DNA from 3 places in the Zhihengliuella halotolerans genome. Region 2 is predicted to be linked to each of the others. Evidence: riboswitches for the same ligand, from Rfam matches in the RefSeq annotation. Region 2 holds a riboswitch; each other region holds the start of a gene.

Region 1 (6,261 bases), 1.6 Mb from region 2:
GCCGTAGGCCGCGACGCGGTCGCCCGGGGCGAATTCCGGGGTGTCGGGGCCGACCTGCTCGACGACGCCGGAGACGTCCCAGCCCGGGATGACCGGGAAGACGGCGTCGAGCAGGCCGTCCAGGCCGCCGGCCATCAGTTTCCAATCGACGGGGTTGACCGCCGCGCGCTCGACGCGGATCAGGACCGCGCCGGGGCCGACGCTGGGGGTCGGCTGGTCGGTGAGTTCGAGGGTGTCTGGGGTGCCGTATTCACGGTAAGTCATGGCTCGCATACCCAGCACAACCGCGCGCCCGGCGCCCGCATTCCCGGCCCGGCCTGTGACTTCGCCGACGGCGGGCCGCTACCCAGCGGCGCTATCCAGCGGCGGCCGCGGCCAGGCCGGCTCGCGTCGCCGGTTCCTCCGACAGGTGCGAGCGCAAGGTGCCGGCGCCGTACTCGCGGCGGAAGCGCCCGCGCTCCTGCAGGACCGGGACCACGAGGTCGACGAAGTCCTCGATGCTCGCCGGCAGCGCTGGAGGCATCAGATTGAAGCCATCGGCGGCACCGGCGTCGATCCACCGCTCGATCTCGTCCGCGATGGCCTCGGGGGTGCCGATGAACGTGGCGTGCCCGCCACCGGCGGCGAGGTAGCCGAGCAGCTCGCGCACGGTCGGTCGGGTGCTCTCGATGATGCGAAGCACCGTCGCGTAGCGGCCCTGCGGCCCCGTGAACTCCTCGAGCGGCGGCAGCTCCGGGACGGGGGCGTCGAGCTCCCAGCCGGAGGTGTCGGTGCCGACGAAGAACGACAGTTGACGCAGGGAGTCCTCCACGGGCAGCAGCTCGTTGAGCTCCCGCTGGCGCCGCCGCGCCTCCTCGTCGGTGCGCGCGACGTACGTGACGAGGCCGGGCATGATCGTCAGGGAGTCGGGATCGCGGCCGTGGGCAGCGGCTCGGGAGCGGATGTCCTCGCGGTAGGCCCGCGCCGACTCCAGATCCCACGCCACCGCGTAGACGCCCTCAGCGTAGCGGGCGGCCAGGTCGCGCCCGGGCTCGGAGGCTCCGGCCTGGAAGAGCACGGGCCGGCCCTGCGGCGACTGCGGCACGTTGAGAGGACCAGCGACATCGAACGCGGCGCCGTGGTGGTCGAGCGGCTTCAGCAGCTCGGCGTCGACGTACTTGCCCTTACGGTCCGCGAGGATCGATTCGGATGGCCAGGAGTCCCAGAGGCCGGTGATCACGCGCACGAACTCCTCCGCCCGCGCGTAGCGCTCCTCATGGGGAGGCAGCGCCTCCATCGAGTGGTTGCGCGCCTCTGCGTCGGTCATCGAGGTCACGACGTTCACGCCGGCCCGGCCACCGGAGATGTGGTCGAGGCTCGCGAGCTGCCGGGCCGCGTTGAACGGATTCCAGAAGGTGCTGGAGATCGTCGTGACGAGGCCGATGTTCTCGGTTGCCCGGGCCATCGCGGTGAGCGTCGTGACCGGCTCCAGGTACCAGCGCGGCCCGCGGTCGAGCCCGTCGAGGCCCACCGATTGGCCGTCGGCCAGGAAGACCGCGTCAAAGAGCCCGCGCTCTGCCGTGCGGGCGAGGCCCTCCCAGTACTCGATGTCGCCGAGGCGCCCGACGCTCGAGTCCGGGTGCCGCCACGCGGCGACGTGGTGCCCGCAGCCGTGCGCGAAGAGGTTGAGGTGCACCTGCCGGACGCCGGGCATCAGTCCTTCACCAGCCCGCCGTCGATCACGAGGTTCTGCCCCGTGGCGGACCGCGCCCAGGGCGAGGCGAAGAAGAGGACGGCGTCCGCGAACTCGGCCGGCGTCGTGACCGAGCGCAGCGGGGTGCCCTCGGCGATCGCGTCGAACACGGCCTCCGGGGTCGCCGCGCTCGCGTCGGTCGTGCGCAGCAGCCCGCCGCTGACCATGTTCACGCGGATGCCGCGCGGCCCCAGGTCGGCGGCGAAGGTGCGCGTCAGGGAGAGCAGTGCCGCTTTGGCCGCGGTGTAGTCGTGGTACGGCACGACGGGGTTCTGGAAGAGGTTGGTGCCGACGTTCACGACGCGGCCGGAGCCGAGCTCCGCGAAGTCGGCCAGGGCTGCCTGGACGACGTTGATCGCGCCCTCGACGGTGCCGGAGAACTGCTGGGAGAACTCGTCGTAGGTGATCTCGTGGGCGTGCGAGCGGCCGTCGCCGTTGAAGGAGAAGTCAACCAGCGCGTTGTTGACCACGGTCGCCAGCGGTGCGCCGAACGCGGCCTTGGCCGCGGCGACGAGCGCCTCGACCTGCGCCCGGTCGCGGACGTCGGCCTGCACGGCGACGACGCGGCCGGGGTGCGCGGCGGCGAGCTCCTCGGCGGCCTGACGGCTCGCGTTGTAGCCGATGACGACCCGCGCGCCCTCGCGCAGGAACGCCTCGGTGATGGCCCGGCCCAATCCGCGCGCCCCGCCGGTCACGAGGACCACCTGGTCGGAGATCGCCGGGGCCGTCTGCTGCGCTTCCGCGGCTGTTGCTGTTGTCATGTGCTCGCCCTTCTGCTCTTGCGGCGAGGGTGCGTCTGGGGCGCCCGCGGAAGCCGGTATCACCGGGGGATGCGCGGGATCGCATCGGACATTCCCTTCGCCAGTACTAACTGGATCAGGTTCTACGGGTCGCATCTCAGCCACCGGTGGTGGCGCCCCGAGTCGTTTCCCAAGGACCGTATCACGGTGCCCGCCGCCCGCGGCCCGGGCGCGTGCCCGCTCAGGGCTGCGGCTGTGGCGCCCGCGCGGAGGCCTGCAGGCGCAGTACGACGGCGTCGAGCCAGGCCCCGACGTTCGCCCGCGCCTCGTGCGTGTCCGGGTAGCGGCACCGCAGGTGCAGTCCCGATTCGTCGAGGATGAACCACAACATGACGCCGTCGGTCGCGATGCTCGCGCCCACGTAGTGCATGTCGAGGCACTCCGGCGGCACCCGGACCGGCAGTCGGCGCAGGTCCAGCCACGAGATTGCGAACATGCCCGGCGTCGCCGGCATCCCGCCCCACGGGCGCAGCAGCTCCTCTAGGGGGTACGACCCGAGCCGCACGGCGGCCTTCACCGCACGTGCGCAGGCGCCAGGCTCCGGATCGCCCGACTCGAGCACCGAATTGGTGATGAACCAGCCCACGGAGTCGTGCCAGGCGTCGTCGTGCCGGCTGTGCACGGGGAAGACCGCACGCAGGGCGGATCCGGCGAGCTCGGCGGTCACGGCGGTCATCGCCGACACGGCCGAGGTGAGGGTCGAGACGCCGGCGGCACGGGCGCTCTCGGCGAGCGCGGCGCAGGCCGCGGTGCCGAGCACGTCGCGGACCTCGACGCGTTCGGGGTGCGGCGCGGATGGACCGAGCGGCAGCGGGAACACCGGCATGCCCCCGGCGCCGACGTGCATGATCTCGGCCCAGCGGCGGCGGACGTCCTCGGGGGCGGCGGGCCGGTCGGTGAGGGCGCGGGTGTGCTCGGCGAAGTCGGGCGCCGGCGGCAGCACGGGGCCGGCGCCGTCGTGCGTGCCGCGGAGCGCGGCAACGAGGTCGCGGACGATGACGAGCATCGACCACATGTCCACGTGGGTGTGGTCGGCGGCGACGATCACCGTGGGTCCGGCGGCGGTCTCGAGCACGCAGATCCGGTGCGACGGCGTCGAGAAGGGCGTGCAGCGGCGGTCGAAGACGTCGCGGACCGCGGCCTCGACGGCCTGGCCAGCGCCGATCGGGTGCTCTACCCAGCGGCCGGCGCCGACGTGGACCTGGTGCAGGCGGGGACCGTCGCCGTCGCCGGGGTCGACAACCGAACGCAGGGTGCCATGCCGGGCGATCACGGCCAGCCACGCCGCGGCCAAGTCGTCCTTCGAGAGCGTCTCCGCGAGGCGGAAGGACACACCCATCCACGCCCCGGGCCGCTCGCCCACGCCGACGTGGCGGCGCTGATCGAAGGACAGGGGCAACGCGCCCGCGGGAGACGAGACGGCGACGTCGTACCCGTAAAGCCGCCCGAAAGGCAGACGCAACTGCGCGATGCTGGTGAGCCGCATGCTGGTAGCCTAACCTTCAATTTCCGCACCGCGACAGCATCATGACGGGAGGCCCCATGGCGAAGTTCACGGTTCCGGGTGCCGACCTGGACGTGGAGCTCAGCGATGAGGGCGGGCATCCGGTGGTCCAGCTGCACGGCCTGACGTCCTCGCGCGCCCGCGACCGGGTGCTCGATCTGGACCTCGGCCGCGGGCTCAGCGGGACGCGGCTGTTGCGCTACGACGCGCGCGGGCACGGGCGGTCGACGGGGCGACAGGCGCCCGGCGACTACCGCTGGGAGGTGCTGGCGGAGGACCTGCTGGCCCTGCTCGAGCGTTTCTTCCCGGGCGAGGCCGTGCACGGGGTGGGGCCGTCGATGGGTGCGGCGACGCTGCTGCACGCCGCGGTGCGCGACCCGGGGCGCTTCTGCGGCCTGACCCTGCTGGTCCCGCCGACGGCGTGGCAGACGCGTGCCGCCAAGGGTGAGGACTACCGGCGGGCCGCCGCGCTCATCGAGCGGCGCGGGGCGCGCGCGTTCGTGGCCGCCGGCGCCAACGTCCCGCCGCCGCCGGCGACGGTGGGCGCACCAGCGACGGTACCCGACGTCGCCGAGCACCTGCTGCCCGCACTGTTCCGCGGGGCGGCGGACACCGATCTGCCCCCGCGCGAGACGATCGCCGGGCTCGGGGTGCCGGCAACGATCCTCGCGTGGGTCGACGACCCCGCCCACCCGCTTTCCACGGCTGAGGCGCTCGCGTCGCTGCTCCCCGAGGCGCGGCTGCAGGTCGCATCCACGCCGGACGAGGTCCGCACGTGGCCCGGAATCCTGAGCCAAGACGTCGCCCAGCACGGCTGAGCGCCCGGGCGCCGTCGTTCAGATCAGCAGGTTCGCCGCGCCGACCCCGGTCAGGACCAGGACCGCGACCTCGAAGAACCGCTGCGAGATGCGCGTCGCGAGCCAGCGACCGGCGAAAGCCCCGACCACGACGAGCGGAACCAGGGCGGCGGAGATCGCGAAGATTTGCGCATCTAGCAGGCCCAGACCGATCTGGAACGGCAGCTTGGCCAGGTTCACGGCGAAGAAGAAGTAAGCCGTGGTGCCGAGGAAGGCCTTCACGGGCAGGCGCATGGAGAGCAGGTACAGGCTCATGACCGGTCCTCCGGCGTTGGCGACCATCGTCGTGAATCCGCCGAGCGTGCCGTAACCGTAGCCGGCCGCGCGCGACGGCGATGCGACCGCGTCGGACCGGGCCTTCGCCCGTCGCTGCCACAGCGCGAAGCCCAGCAGCGCGAGCAGGATCGTCCCGATGACGCGGCGGACGACGTCGTCCGTGGAGGAGCCGAGGAACACGGCGCCGACGACCATGCCGGCCAGCACTCCGGGAACGAGGCGGCGCAGGGTGCGCCAGTCGACGTCGTGCCGGTACATCCAGACCGCGAACAGGTCGCCGACGATCAGGAGAACGAGCAGCGCGCCCGTTGACTCGCGGGCCGGAAGGACGGCAGCGAAGATCGCGACGCAGAGGGTTCCGGCGCCGGGCAGCGCGGTCTTGGCGAAGCCCGCGAGCAGCGCGCCGCACGCGAGCACGGCCCAGGCGAGCACATCGAGTTCGATCACCGGTTCACCCTACGCGGCCCGGCCGGCGACATCTATCGTCACCCGACGAGCCCGCGTCCGACACGGAGAGTCATCATGCGACGTCGTCCGCAGCACAGGGGAGGCAGCACGCCGCGCGGTCCTAGTGTGGGCATTCTCGGGAAGCTCGTGACGTTCCCGTGTCCCCCGACCCCAAGCCCGACAGGAAGGTATACCCGTGCGATCGCTCATCATCCTGGCCGTCATCGGCTTTTTCGCTCAACTCGTCGACGGATCGCTCGGCATGGCCTACGGCGTGACGTCAACGACGCTGCTGTTGTTCGCCGGCATCGCCCCGGCCTCCGCCTCGGCCATCGTCCACCTCTCCGAAGTGGGCACCACGCTGGTCTCGGGGGTGGCGCACTGGAAGTTCGGCAACGTGGACTGGCGGGTCGTCGGCATCATGGCCGTCCCCGGTGGGGTCGCCGCGTTCTTCGGCGCACACTTCCTGGTGGGCCTGGACGGTGAGGCGGCGAAGCCGGTCGTCTCGACGATCCTCCTGGTCCTTGGCATCTACGTCCTGTACCGGTTCCTGCGCATGCCGACGACCCAGCCCGCGTTCCGGGGCACGCTCCGCAAGCGTCTGCTCGTGCCGTTGGCCGTCGCCGCCGGCGCGCTCGACGCCGT
Region 2 (6,261 bases):
CTGGCACGACGACGTCGCCCAGATCCCGCACGTCGATCTGCTCGGCGCCGATCGCCTGCGCGAAATGCTCGTCGTGCGTGACCGCGACGATCGACGTCCCGGCCTCCCGCTCCGCGCGCAACAGCAGGGCCAGCTCGCGCCACGTGTTCGCGTCCTGCCCGAACGTCGGTTCGTCGAGAATCAGCACGCGCGGCCGGGTCGCCAGGACGGCCGCCACGGAGAGACGCCGCTTCTCCCCGCCCGAGAGCGTGAACGGGTTGGCCTCGGCGAGCTCCGTCAACCCGAGGCGGTCGAGCAGCTCGTCGGTGCGGGCCGCGATCTCGGCCTCGTCCATGAGCGGCCGCCCGTCCTCACCGCGGGCGTGACGCTGACCGTACTCCAGTTCCTCGCGCACGCTCGGGGCCACGAACTGATGCTCCGGTTCCTGGAACACGGAGCCGATGCGGCTGACCAGGTCCGCCGCGCGCCACGCGTACGGCCGCGCGAGCGGTCCGGAGCCGCCGTCGTAGGTGAGCTCACCGCCGAACTCCGGCAGCAGGCCGCCGAGCGTCAGCGCGAGCGTCGACTTGCCAGCGCCGTTGGGCCCCGTCACGCAGACCGCGCGGCCGGCCGTCAGTTCGAGGTCGACGCCCGTGAGGTTCGGGGCGTCGTTTTTGCCGCGGCCGACGGCGAGGCCGCGGGCGGAGAGCGCCGTCGTCGTGCCCGTCGCCGGGGACACTGGCGGGAGCACGGGCACGTGGCCCGGGACCCAGACGCCCGCGGCGATGAGCCGCTCGCGCACGGGGCCGGGCGCGAAGAGCTCGTCGGGCGTACCGGCCGCGACGATGCCTCCGCCGGGTTCGAGGACGAGGACGCGGTCGACGTGCGGGGCCCACGCGGAGAGCCGGTGCTCGACGATCACGGCCGTCGCGCCGGTCTCGTCGAGCACGCGCACGACGGCGTCGCGCACCTCGAGCACGCCGTCCGGGTCGAGGTTGGCGGTGGGTTCGTCGAGCAGCAGCAGCTTCGGGGCCATCGCGAGCAGGCCCGCGAGCGCGAGCCGCTGCTTCTGGCCTCCGGAGAGCGCCGAGGTCGACGCCTGCAGGTCCACATCGAGTCCGACCGCCGCGAGGGCCGCGTCGACCCGGGGGCCGATCTGCTCGCGCGGGACCGCGTGGTTCTCGCAGCCGAAGGCGACGTCGTCTCCCACCGTCGACTGGACGACCTGCGTCTCCGGATCCTGCTGCATGAGGCCGGTGGCACCCGTCAGCTCGTGCGCGGGCACCCCGTCGATACTCAGGCTGCCGGCGGCCTCGGACTCATCGTCCTCGTGCACGACCCCCGCGAGGGCGTGCAGCAGCGTCGACTTGCCGGCCCCGGACGGGCCGACCAGCAGGACGCGCTCGCCCGGGGACACGCGCAGGTCCAGGCCGGACACGGCCGGCGTCGTGCGGTCCGCATGGCGCCAGCCCCACCCCGAGGCGACGACTTCGGCCCCGGCGACCCGGGTGCTGGGATCGACGGTTGTCACCTCAGCCCCGAACCGGTTCCTGCGCGGCCTTGCGCGAAGCGAGCGAGGACAGGGCGCCGGTGCGTGCCAGGGCGCGGGTCACAGCCCACGAGAGGAAGCCGGCGATAACCAGGCCCGAGACGACGGCGAAGCCCATGTAGGCGAACTTCATGGGCAGCGTGTAGGCCGGGTACCAGTTGACGATGAACAGGGCGTTGACGGCCGCGAACAACGCTGCGCCGAATCCGCCGAGCAGGGCGGCGGGCAGCCCGAAGCGGCGGTAGCGGAAGGCCGCGAAAGCGGCCTCAGCGCCGAGCCCCTGGACGAGTCCCGAGAGCAGCACCGTCATGCCCCAGTGCGAACCCATCAGCATTTCGACGACCGCGGCGACGATCTCGCAGTAGAGCGCGGCACCGGGCTTGCGGATGATCAGGGCGCCGAGCACGGCCGGGAACAGCCACATGCCCAGCACGAGCCCGGACGCCGGCGGGAAGCCGGCCCACAGGAACTGGATGCCTACATAGGAGAAGTTCCAGGCCCAGAAGATGACGCCGGAGACAACCGCGATGACGGAAGCGATGACGATGTCGGCGACGCTCCAGCCGGTCCGGCTGGGCTTCGTGATTGTTTTCATGATGGTCCTCCTTGGACTACAAGGAGGGGAAGACGCGTTGGACGCGTCCCAAGAGAACTCGACTCCCTTCGCCGGTACTAACCGGATCAGGTTCGAGGGTCTGCGCGTTGCGCACTCTCAGCGTTCCGCCGCGATGGCGAACGCTCCCCTGTCGTAAGTGATGTGCTGGCCAGTCTAGCGCCGCGCTATGCTGGGCGGGTAATCGCCCTGCCACGACGGGAGTAATGCACGTGAACCTGATTCTGAAGCTACTCGGGACCGCGGTTTCACTCGGCGCCGGTTTCGCCGGCTCGAAGATTGTCGACAGCGTCTGGCTCAAAGCCACCGGCCAGAAGCCGCCGAAACCCGGCGACAAGGAAGCCCAAGCGGAGTCGAGCCTGCGCCAGGCTCTCGGATTCGCCGTGACGTCGGCGATCGTGGCCGCGGTGATCCAGGTCCTGACCGAGCGCGGCACCGAGAGCGCCATCACCTACTTCAAGCGGACCGCGGACGAGGTCTAGCACGCAAGAGGGCGGCGGCCGCACACTCCGAAGACGGGCAGTGCGGCCGCCGCCCTCTTTCAGGTCTCGGGCCTTCCGGTCAGTCCTCGCGATCGGAATGCGCGGCCACGACGGCGTCGAGTTCGTCGCGCTCGAGCGTCTCGCGGTTCAGGTGCCGGGTCCGGTAGCCGGCGCGGCTGACCATGTGCGCGCTGACCGGCGCCGTGACCAGCTGCAGCAGCCACGCGAAGATCAGGATCGGAACGGTCGCCCAGCTGCCCGTCTGCAGCGCGACCGCCATCAAGAGGAGCAGCAGGCCGAGCACCTGCGGCTTGGTCGCGGCGTGCATCCGCGAGAGCAGGTCCGGGAACCGGAGCATGCCGAGCGCCGCGGCGAAGGACATCAGCGAGCCCACGACCAGGCAGATCGCCGTCGCGATGTCGCGAATCATCTCCCACATCACGAGTTCCTCCGATCGGTCACGTAGCGCGAGATCGTCACGGAGCCGATGAACCCGAGCACGCAGGCGAGCACCACGAACGCCAAGTGGTCAGTATGCCCCGCGACAGCCATGTCGATGCACAGAGCCGCGATGATGATCGCGAGCAGCACGTCCATGGCGATGGCCCGCTCCAAGATGGACGGGCCGCGCATGATGCGCACGATCACGAGCACCGTGGCGAGGCCGAGCAAGATCCCCGAGATCCAGGCGGCAACGGTCAGCATCAGGCGTCCTCCTTCTTCAATGCGTCGAGTTCTGCGCGCGTGCCCATGACCTTGATCAAACCGGCTTCGGTCGCCCGCGCCGAGGCTCGGAAGGCCTCCGCCTCCTCATCGGTATCGACATCGAGGACGTGCATGTAGAGGATCGCCGAGCGCCTGTCGACTTCCACGACGACCGAGCCCGGGATGAGCGTGAGCGTGTGCGCGACGAGGGTGACCATGAGGTCGTTGTGGCTGCGCAGCGGCACACCGACGATGGCGGAGCGGACGCGCCGCCCGCGGAAGACCGCCAGGGCGAACACGTTCATGCTGGCCACCACGACGTTGCCGAGGAAACGGACGATGAAGAGCAGGGCCTGCCAGAGGTTGAACCTGCCGGAGAGGTGCACCGGCGGCAGCCTGAACGCGGAGACGATCCCGAGGGAGATGAGGAAGCCGAAGACGAGGTTTCCGGCGCTGAAGTCGATCCACATCGCACCCCACAGCAGCGTCATGCCCACGATGAGCGGCAGCTCGACCATGAACCTGCGGCGTCGTCGCCGCAGTACGGCAGCGACGTGCCGGAGCTTGCGCCGGCGGTTGGACACGGCGGGCATCGTCATCGCCCACCTCCAACAGTCTCGGGGTTGCCGGGGTTCGGTACGTAACCGTCGAAAGCGTCGGGGCCGAGGACCGCCTCGATGTAAGGAGTGCGCTCGAACATGCTCTCCGCTGCCTGATCGGAGAACTCGAACAGCGGCCCCGCGAAGACGGTCAGGGCCACGCCGAGGAGCACGAGCGCCGCCGTCGCGCCCACCATCGTCGGCGGCAGCGTACGACGGCGGGTGGCCACCGCCGTCGTCGTGCCCTCCTCGAGGGCGTCGAGAAGCCGCGGCTCCGGGTCTTCGGCGTCGGCCGCGCGGCGCCAGAACGCCCGGTTCCAGACGCGGGCGATGGCCAGCAAGGTCAGCAGCGACGTCGCGGCGGCGCCGACGAGCAGGACCCAGGCCACCGGCGTGCCCAAGGCGACGCCGCCCTGCATGAGACCGAGTTTGCCCAGGAAGCCGGAGAACGGCGGGATGCCGGCCAGGTTCATCGCGGGCACGAAGAACAGGACGGCCAGCAGCGGCGAGAGCTTCGCGAGCGATCCCAGCCGGTCGACGTTGGAGCTGCCGGCCCGGCGTTCGATGAGGCCCGCGACGAGGAAGAGCGAGGTCTGGACGATGATGTGGTGGGCGACGTAGTAGACGGTCGCGCCGAGGGCCACCACATTGCCCACGGCGAGCCCGAAGACCATGTAGCCGATGTGGCTCGTGAGCGTGAACGAGAGCATGCGCTTGATGTCCTGCTGGGCGATGGCGCCGAGGATTCCCACGAGCATCGTCAGCAGCGCGACGAACATGAGCAGCGTGTTGATGCGCTCACCCGGGAACAGGAGCGTCTCGGTGCGCACCATCGCGTACACGCCGACCTTCGTCAGGAGGCCGGCGAACACGGCTGTCACCGGGGCCGGGGCTGTCGGGTAGGAGTCGGGCAGCCAGAAGGACAGCGGGAAGACCGCCGCCTTGACCCCGAACGCCGCCAGCAGCATCAGGTGCAGGACCATCTGCAGGCCCGGGGCGAGCTCGCCGAGCTTGAGGCCCAGGTCCGCCATGTTGACCGTTCCGGTCGCGGCGTAGATCATGCCGATCGCGATGAGGAACAGCAGCGAGGAGACCACGGAGACGACGACGTACGTGATGCCTGCGCGGATGCGCGGGGCCGTGCCGCCGAGAGTGAGCAGCACGTATGAGGCGGTCAGCAGGATCTCGAAGCCGACGTACAGGTTGAAGAGGTCGCCAGCGAGGAACGCGTTCGAGACGCCCGCCACGAGCACCAGGTAGGTGGGGTGGAAGATCGAGATCGGGCCGTCTTCGTCGCCGTCGGCCATGCCCTGCGCCGTCGCGTACACGAGCACGGCGAGCGAGACCGCAGTCGAGACCACCAGCATGAGCGCGGAGAACTCGTCGACCACCATGCTGATCCCGAACGGAGCCTCCCAGCCGCCCAGCTGGACGACCTGGGCGCCGTGCGTGGCGGCTGAGATCAGCAGGGTGATCTCGAACAGCAGGGTCAGGCTCAGCGCGGTGATCGTAATCGTGCGCTGGGCGCGGGAGTGCTGGCGGAGCACGAACGCGAGCGCGGCGCCGAAGATCGGGAGGGCGACGGCGAGCGGTGCGATGGACGCGAGGAAGGCGAGCACTGTGTGGGTCATGGGCGCGCCCCCTTCGATTCGGCGTCGTCCTGGGAGAACTCGGTGGTGTCCTCGGGGACGTCGGCGTCCTCCTCGACGTCGAAGTGACCCTGCTCGGCCACGCGGAGGTCCTCGGGGTCGTCGAGGACTTCGTCGCGCTTGGCGATGACCCAGGAGCGGTAGATCAGCGCGAGCATGAACGCGGTGACGGCGAATGTGATGACGATGGCCGTCAGGATCAGCGCCTGGGGCAACGGATCCGCATATTCCTCCGCGGGAATGTCCTTCTCGTACAGTGGCGCCAGCCCGGCCGGACCACCGGCGATCACGATGAGCAGGTTCACGGCGTTGCCGACGAGGAGGATGCCGAGCAGCACGCGAGTCAGGCTTCGTTCGAGCAGCAGGTATATGCCGGTCGCGAAGAGCACGGCCATGACCAGCAGCAGGAGCACGTTGACGCTCATCGGGTCGTCGGTATCGGCGACGTCTGCGGCCGCAGCTGCCAGCATCGCGGTCGTGGTCATCGGGACACCCCCTGGTTCGTTCCGGGCACGTCGTCGTGGCGCTCGGTGATGCCCCGACCTTCGGATCGCTCGTCGATCTCGGAGCCGAGGCTGCGGATCACGTCGAGGGCCAGTCCGAGCACGACAAGGTAGACGCCAACGTCGAAGACGGTGGAAGTCACGAACTTGTGATCGCCGAAGATCGGCAGCGTGAATTCGAA
Region 3 (6,261 bases), 840 kb from region 2:
CCGGCGACGAGTCCGGCGTCGATGTTGATGTCACCGAAGTCGTTCACGATCACGCCGATGCGGGCGCCGGGCTGGCGCAGCACCTGATTCAGGAGCGTCGTCTTCCCGGCGCCGAGGTAGCCCGCCAACACGATGACCGGCACCGGGGCGGAAGTCGCCACACCCTACTTCCGCGTCGGGCGGACCGACACCGACTCGATGGTGCCGCGCTCGGGCATCTCGACGATGGTGCGCACGGCGGCGGCGATGTCCTCGGGCGCGAGGTGGCGGCCGGCGTCGTATTCCTGGCCGTAGGCCTCGGTGAGGCGCTCCTGCATGGCGGTGTCGACGCGCCCGGGGTGCACGCTGGAGACGCGTACGCCGTTGCCGCGCTCCTCCTCGCGCAGCGCGTCTGTCAGGGCGCGGAGGGCGAACTTGGAGCCGGCGTAGGCGGAGAACCCGGCCCCCGCGGTGAGGCCGGCGCCGGAGTTGATGGCGACGACGAGCCCGCGGGCGGCGCGCAGGGCGGGCAGGGCCTGCCGCGTCAGCTCGGCGACGGCGAAGACGTTGACGTCGAAGAGGCGCTCCCATTCCTCGCGCGCGGTCTCCTCGACCGTGCCGAAGGCCTCGAGGCCCGCGGAGTGCACCAGCACGTCGAGCCGCTCCGGGAGGGGCGCGAGGTCGCCGGTCAGCTCGCAGACCCACGGCTCGGCCGACGGCAGCGAAGCGACCACGGCGGCGACGGCGGCCTCGTCGCGGCCGCCGACGAGCACGTGGTGGGTGTCGGCGAGCGCGCGGGCGATCGCTTCGCCGATGCCGCGGCTGGCTCCGGTGACGAGGGCGGTGGGGCGGGCGGGCGACTGGCTCATGTACGACTCCTCGGATCGGGTTTCGGCTTCCAACCTACTACCGGCCGCCGGGCGGGGCCGCGTTTCCACCCTCGCGTCGCCACCCGCACGGGACGATAATGACCCCATGACCTCTTTCATCAGCCACACGTCGATCGACTGCCGCGATGCGCACGCCCTGTCCGAGTGGTGGAAACCCGTGCTCGGCTACACGGACGACCCGTCTGACCCGAACCTTCCGGGCCACGACGAGTGCCTCATCGTCGACCCGGCCAGCGCCGGGCCCGCCGTTCTCTTCCTGCAGGTACCGGAGCCCAAGACCGTCAAGAACCGCATCCACTTCGACCTGCGCCCGCGGGAGGGCGGACGCGACGACGAACTCGCCAGGTTGCTCGAACTCGGGGCCGTGCAGGTGGCCGATCTTCGCGGCAAGTACGGCCCGGGCACCGGGTGGGTCGTCCTCGCCGACCCCGAAGGCAACGAGTTCTGCATCCTCCGCTCCGCGTCCGAGGTGGCTGCCACGGCCGAGACCCCTGCATGACCGAGAAGATCGACTTCAAGAAGAGCCTCGACGCCTACCGGGCGACGCGGGGCCGGTTCCGCCTGCTCGAGATCCCCGAGATGCGCTACCTGGCCGTCGATGGCCGCGGCGATCCGAACACGTCACCGGCGTACGCCGACACCATCGCGACGCTCTATCCGGTTGCCTACACCCTGAAGTTCGCGAGCAAGCGGGAGCTCGGGCGCGACTACGTCGTCCCGCCACTCGAAGGGCTGTGGTGGGCCGAAGACATGGACGCGTTCACCACCGCGCGCGACAAGTCCCGCTGGGAGTGGACGCTGATGATCATGGTCCCGGACTGGATCGAACCGGACCTGTACGACGACGCCGTCGCACGCGTGCGGGCGAAGGACCCGCCAGCCCGCCTCGGCGACGTCCGCCTGGAGGCCCTCTCCGAGGGCCTCTGCGTGCAGACCCTTCACGTCGGCCCGTACGACGACGAGGCCGCCGTCCTCGAGGCGATGCACCGGGAATTCGTGCCGGAGAACGGGCTGCGGCTGAGCGGCCGCCACCACGAGATCTACCTGAGCGACGCCCGGCGGGTGGCGCCGGAGCGGTTGCGGACGATCCTGCGCCAGCCGGTCGTTTCCGCCTGACTCAGTCGCCCGCCCGAAGATCGACGTAGGCGCCCTCCACCAGCGAACCGGCATCGATCCCGAGGACGCCCAGGAGGCGGTGGGCTTCAGCGACCGCAGCCTCGTGAGTCGCCGTGTGGTCGACCGGGACCTCCAGCTCCACGAAGTCGCCCAGCCCCTCGACGGCGTCCAGATGCACACGTGTCCGCCCGATCCGGTAGACCGTCCGCCGCTTGCGCACCCGCCCGGTCTCGTCGTTTGCCGCGGCCAACACCGCGCGCAGACCATCCGGATCGGAGGTTTCCGAGCAGACGTAGTAGGACGACGCCGGCCCAGGATCGTCCGCCCGCCGGTAGAAGATCAGCACGCCGCGAGCCGAACCGAGGACGCGGAGCTTGAGCCGACCGTTCGGGCACGCGAAGAACGTGTCGTCCTGCTCGACGACGTCCGGCCCCGCATCCGCCATCGCGACGACCGCCGCCTGGAGCCCTTCCGGGTCGGCGGCCCGGGCCTTGATCTCGATGTTCGTCGGCATGCGCGTAGTCAATCACACCGTGACGCCCCGCCAGCCGGCCGAGATGACGCGGCGCCACGCCGGCGCGTAAGCTGGCCCACACAGTGGCACGGGGTGTCCCGCACAGGGACTGAGAGAACACCCGCACACACCTGATCTAGTTCGTACTAGCGGAGGGATGTCGCTTCATGGTTCCCATGTCGCCCACCTTGTCGGACCCCGTACCCGCGGGCGACGGCTTCACCCGACGCGCAACGGCGCTGACCGCGGCCGTGCGCGCAACCAGCCCGTTGATCCAGTGCGCCACCAATCAGGTCGTCGCGAACTTCACCGCCAACGTCCTGCTCGCCGCCGGACCGGCCCCGGCGATGGTGGACGTCCCGGGCGAGGCCGGCGAGTTCGCCGCGATCGCCTCGGCCCTGCTCGTCAACCTCGGCACCCCGCACGAGGCCCAGCGCGTCGGGATGCTCGAGGCCGTCGGAGCGGCCACCGTGCACGGCACGCCCTGGGTGCTCGATCCGGTCGCCGCCGGCGCCGTCGGGCTGCGCACCCGGTTCGCGCACGAGCTGCTCACCCACTCCCCCGCCGTCGTCCGCGGCAACGCCTCGGAGATCCTCGCCCTCGCGGGCACCGGCTCCGGCGGGCGCGGGGTGGACGCAACGGACGACGTCGACGCCGCCGTCCCCGGCGCGGTCCGCCTCGCGCTCACGGCCACCCGGCACGACGGCGCCGCCCCCACTCGCGTGGTCGCCGTCTCCGGCGCCGCCGATCTGATCACCGACGGCCGGGACGTGATCCGGGTCGGCGGCGGTTCGGAGCTGCTGACCCGCGTCACGGGCGGCGGGTGCGCTCTCGGCGCGATCATCGCGGCCTTCGTCGCGACCGGACGGGTCGAGCGGATGACCGATGTCGAATCGGTGGCGGCCGCGCACGCCTTCTACTCCGCCGCCGCTGAGCGCGCCGCCGCAGGCACCCCGGGGCCGGGCTCGTTCCAGGCGGCGTTCCTCGACGCGCTCGCCACCGTCACCCCCGCGGACATCGGCGCATTCGTGGGCGGGCATGCACGTGTCGCCCGCGTGCAGGACGCGGCGGAGCCGATCGGCCAGAATCCTCGTGGCGCGGACGCGGGAGACACCCGGTGAGCCGCCGGTACTCCGCAGATGACTTGGCTATATACCTTGTCGCGGATGCTGAGAGCACCGTCGGCCGGGAACTCGCGGACATCGTGGCCGGTGCCGTCGCCGGCGGTTTGCGCATGGTGCAGCTACGGGCCAAGAACCTGCCGGCCCGGGACTTCCTGGCCGCCACGATCGCGTCCGCCGCGCACACCGCGGGCCGCGCCACCCTGGTGGTGAACGACCGCGTAGACGTCTTCCTCGCCGCACGCTCCGCGGGCGCCGCCGTCGACGGCGTGCACCTCGGCCAGTCCGACCTGCCGGCTACGGCGGTGCGCGAACTCATCGGGGCGGACGCGGTGCTGGGCCTGAGCGCATCGGAGCCGGGTGAGCTCGATGACCTCGCGAGCCTCCGCGCGGGCACCGTCGACTACCTGGGCACCGGCGCGATCCGCGCGACGCCGACGAAGAAGGACCATCCAGACCCCCTCGGCTGGGACGGCTTCGCCCGCTTCGTGGACCTCGTGCGCGCGGGCGCCGACGCATCTCCGGGCTCCGGCCTGAACACCGCCGCTGGCCAGCCCCTGCCCTGCGTCGCGATCGGCGGGGTCGCCGCGGGCGACGCCGCCGCCGCCCGCTCCTCCTCCGCGGCCGGGCTGGCCGTCGTGCGCGCGATCTGCGCCGCCGACGATCCCGCCCGGGCCGCCGCCGACCTCGTCACCGAATGGAATCAAGCACATGTCTGAGATCCCCAACGTCCTCTCGATCGCCGGTTCCGACCCGTCCGGCGGCGCCGGCATCCAGGCCGACCTGAAGTCCATCGCCGCGTGCGGTGGCTACGGGATGGCCGCTCTGACGGCCCTGACCGCGCAGAACACCCGCGGGGTCACGGGCGTGCACCTGCCGCCGGCCGACTTCGTCACCGCCCAGCTGGACGCGATCGCCGACGACGTCCGCGTCGACGCCGTGAAGATCGGCATGCTCGCCAACGTCGAGACCATCGAGGCCGTCGGCGCGTGGCTCGCACCCCGGCGCGGACCGGGCGGCCCCGCCGTGGTGCTGGACCCGGTCATGGTCGCCACGAGCGGGGACCGGCTCACCGACGACGACACCGTCGCCGCCCTGCGCTACCTGGTCTCCCACGCGGATCTCGTCACCCCGAACCTGCCCGAGCTCGCCGTCCTGCTCGACACCGAGCCGGCCACCACGTGGCCCGAGGCCCTCGAGCAGGCCCAGCGCCTGGCCCAGCAGGCGGACGTCCTGGTGCTCGCCAAGGGCGGGCACCTCGCCGGGCACGACGACGGCGCGACCGCCGGCCGGTGCCCCGACGCGCTCGTGGGACTCGACGGCGTCGTCCTGGAACTCGACGACGAGCGCGTGGACACGACGAGCACGCACGGGACCGGGTGCTCGCTGTCGTCGGCGATGGCGACGCTCTACGCGCGGTTCGGCGACTGGCCCACCGCGCTGCGGGCCGCGAAGGGCTGGCTGACGCAGGCGCTGCGCGACGCGGCCGATCTCGACGTCGGCTCCGGTCACGGGCCGGTCGGCCACCTCGGTCAGCTCTGGGCGGGGAAGTCCGTCCCGGACCCGCGCGCCGACGTGCAGTACTGGTGGGACCTCATCGAGGATCTTCGGGCGCGGATCGACGACGTCTGGTTCGTTAAGCAGCTGGCCGACGGGACGCTCGAGCGCGCGGACTTCGAGCACTACCTGGCGCAGGACTCGATCTACCTTCGCACGTACTCCAAGGTCCTCTCGCGGGCGGCGCAGCTGGCCCCCACTCTGGACGAGCAGCAGTTCTGGGCGAACAGCGCCAGCGAGTGCCTGGCGGTGGAGCTGGGGTTGCACCAGGCGCGGTTGGCCGAGGCGGAGGCCCGCGGGGAGACCCCGACGGAAGGCGAAGCGCCGACGTCCGCGGAGACCCGCTCCTACCTGAACCACCTGCTGTCCGCGGCCGCGATCGGCTCCTACGCGGTGGTCGCGGCCGCCGTCCTGCCCTGCTACTGGCTCTACCAGGACATCGGGACGCGGTTGGCCGCGGCCAACCGCCCCGACCACCCGTATGCCGACTGGCTGGGCATGTACTCCTCCCCGGAATTCGACGCCGCCACGCAGCAGGCGATCGCGATCACGCAGCGCCTCGCCCGGCAGGCCGACCCGCGCGAACGCGAGGCGATGCTGGACGCGTACCTCGAATCCTCGCGGCAGGAGATGGACTTCTTCGCCCAGCGCCGCCCCTGAGACGGGTCCGGGGTATGCCCGCCAAGCCGCGGCCCCCGTCACGGCGCGGCGTCCGCGGCCCCGGGTAGGATGCTCTGTGGCCGATAGGGCGGCGTTCCCACGCGTCGAGCCCTCCAGCCGCACCCGACCACCCCCGGAAGGCCCTCATGAGCAACCCCCTCGGCTTCGGCTGGACGCTGCACGGCGATGGCAAGACCATCCGCCCCGGTTCGGTCGTCGCCCCCGACGAACGCCTGAACTGGCTGCAGACCACCGGCATCGGCATCCAGCACGTCATGGCCATGTTCGGCGCGACCGTCCTGGTCCCGGCGATCACGGGCTTTCCGGCCACCACCACGCTGCTCTTCTCCGGCGTCGGCACCATCCTCTTCCTCATCATCACGGCGGGTCGCGTGCCGAGCTACCTCGGCTCGTCGTTCGCGTT

The links. Region 2 has a riboswitch for thiamine pyrophosphate ahead of EV380_RS10020 (ECF transporter S component). Riboswitches for the same ligand answer to the same signal wherever they lie in the genome.
Region 1: another riboswitch for thiamine pyrophosphate. It lies ahead of EV380_RS02675 (3-oxoacyl-ACP reductase); the one in region 2 lies ahead of EV380_RS10020 (ECF transporter S component).
Region 3: another riboswitch for thiamine pyrophosphate. It lies ahead of thiM (hydroxyethylthiazole kinase); the one in region 2 lies ahead of EV380_RS10020 (ECF transporter S component).

Annotation. Positions count from the first base shown of each region.
Region 1 is NZ_SHLA01000001.1:594,059-600,319, reverse strand. It holds gene EV380_RS02685 (NADP-dependent oxidoreductase) at 1-264, opposite strand, end outside; gene EV380_RS02680 (LLM class flavin-dependent oxidoreductase) at 356-1,693, opposite strand; gene EV380_RS02675 (3-oxoacyl-ACP reductase) at 1,693-2,493, opposite strand; TPP riboswitch at 2,568-2,663, opposite strand; gene EV380_RS02670 (condensation domain-containing protein) at 2,714-4,018, opposite strand; gene EV380_RS02665 (alpha/beta fold hydrolase) at 4,075-4,854, shown strand; gene EV380_RS02660 (sulfite exporter TauE/SafE family protein) at 4,873-5,616, opposite strand; gene EV380_RS02655 (sulfite exporter TauE/SafE family protein) at 5,813-6,261, shown strand, end outside.
Region 2 is NZ_SHLA01000001.1:2,202,745-2,209,005, forward strand. It holds gene EV380_RS10015 (ATP-binding cassette domain-containing protein) at 1-1,510, opposite strand, end outside; gene EV380_RS10020 (ECF transporter S component) at 1,512-2,123, opposite strand; TPP riboswitch at 2,170-2,283, opposite strand; gene EV380_RS10025 (DUF4235 domain-containing protein) at 2,354-2,623, shown strand; gene mnhG (monovalent cation/H(+) antiporter subunit G) at 2,703-3,062, opposite strand; gene EV380_RS10035 (MrpF/PhaF family protein) at 3,062-3,328, opposite strand; gene EV380_RS10040 (Na+/H+ antiporter subunit E) at 3,328-3,927, opposite strand; gene EV380_RS10045 (Na+/H+ antiporter subunit D) at 3,924-5,558, opposite strand; gene EV380_RS10050 (Na(+)/H(+) antiporter subunit C) at 5,555-6,001, opposite strand; gene EV380_RS10055 (Na+/H+ antiporter subunit A) at 6,058-6,261, opposite strand, start outside.
Region 3 is NZ_SHLA01000001.1:3,040,714-3,046,974, reverse strand. It holds gene EV380_RS13995 (CobW family GTP-binding protein) at 1-161, opposite strand, end outside; gene EV380_RS13990 (SDR family oxidoreductase) at 165-848, opposite strand; gene EV380_RS13985 (VOC family protein) at 955-1,368, shown strand; gene EV380_RS13980 (GyrI-like domain-containing protein) at 1,365-1,985, shown strand; gene EV380_RS13975 (class IV adenylate cyclase) at 1,987-2,499, opposite strand; TPP riboswitch at 2,579-2,674, shown strand; gene thiM (hydroxyethylthiazole kinase) at 2,676-3,620, shown strand; gene EV380_RS16770 (thiamine phosphate synthase) at 3,644-4,339, shown strand; gene thiD (bifunctional hydroxymethylpyrimidine kinase/phosphomethylpyrimidine kinase) at 4,332-5,837, shown strand; gene EV380_RS13955 (uracil-xanthine permease family protein) at 5,984-6,261, shown strand, end outside.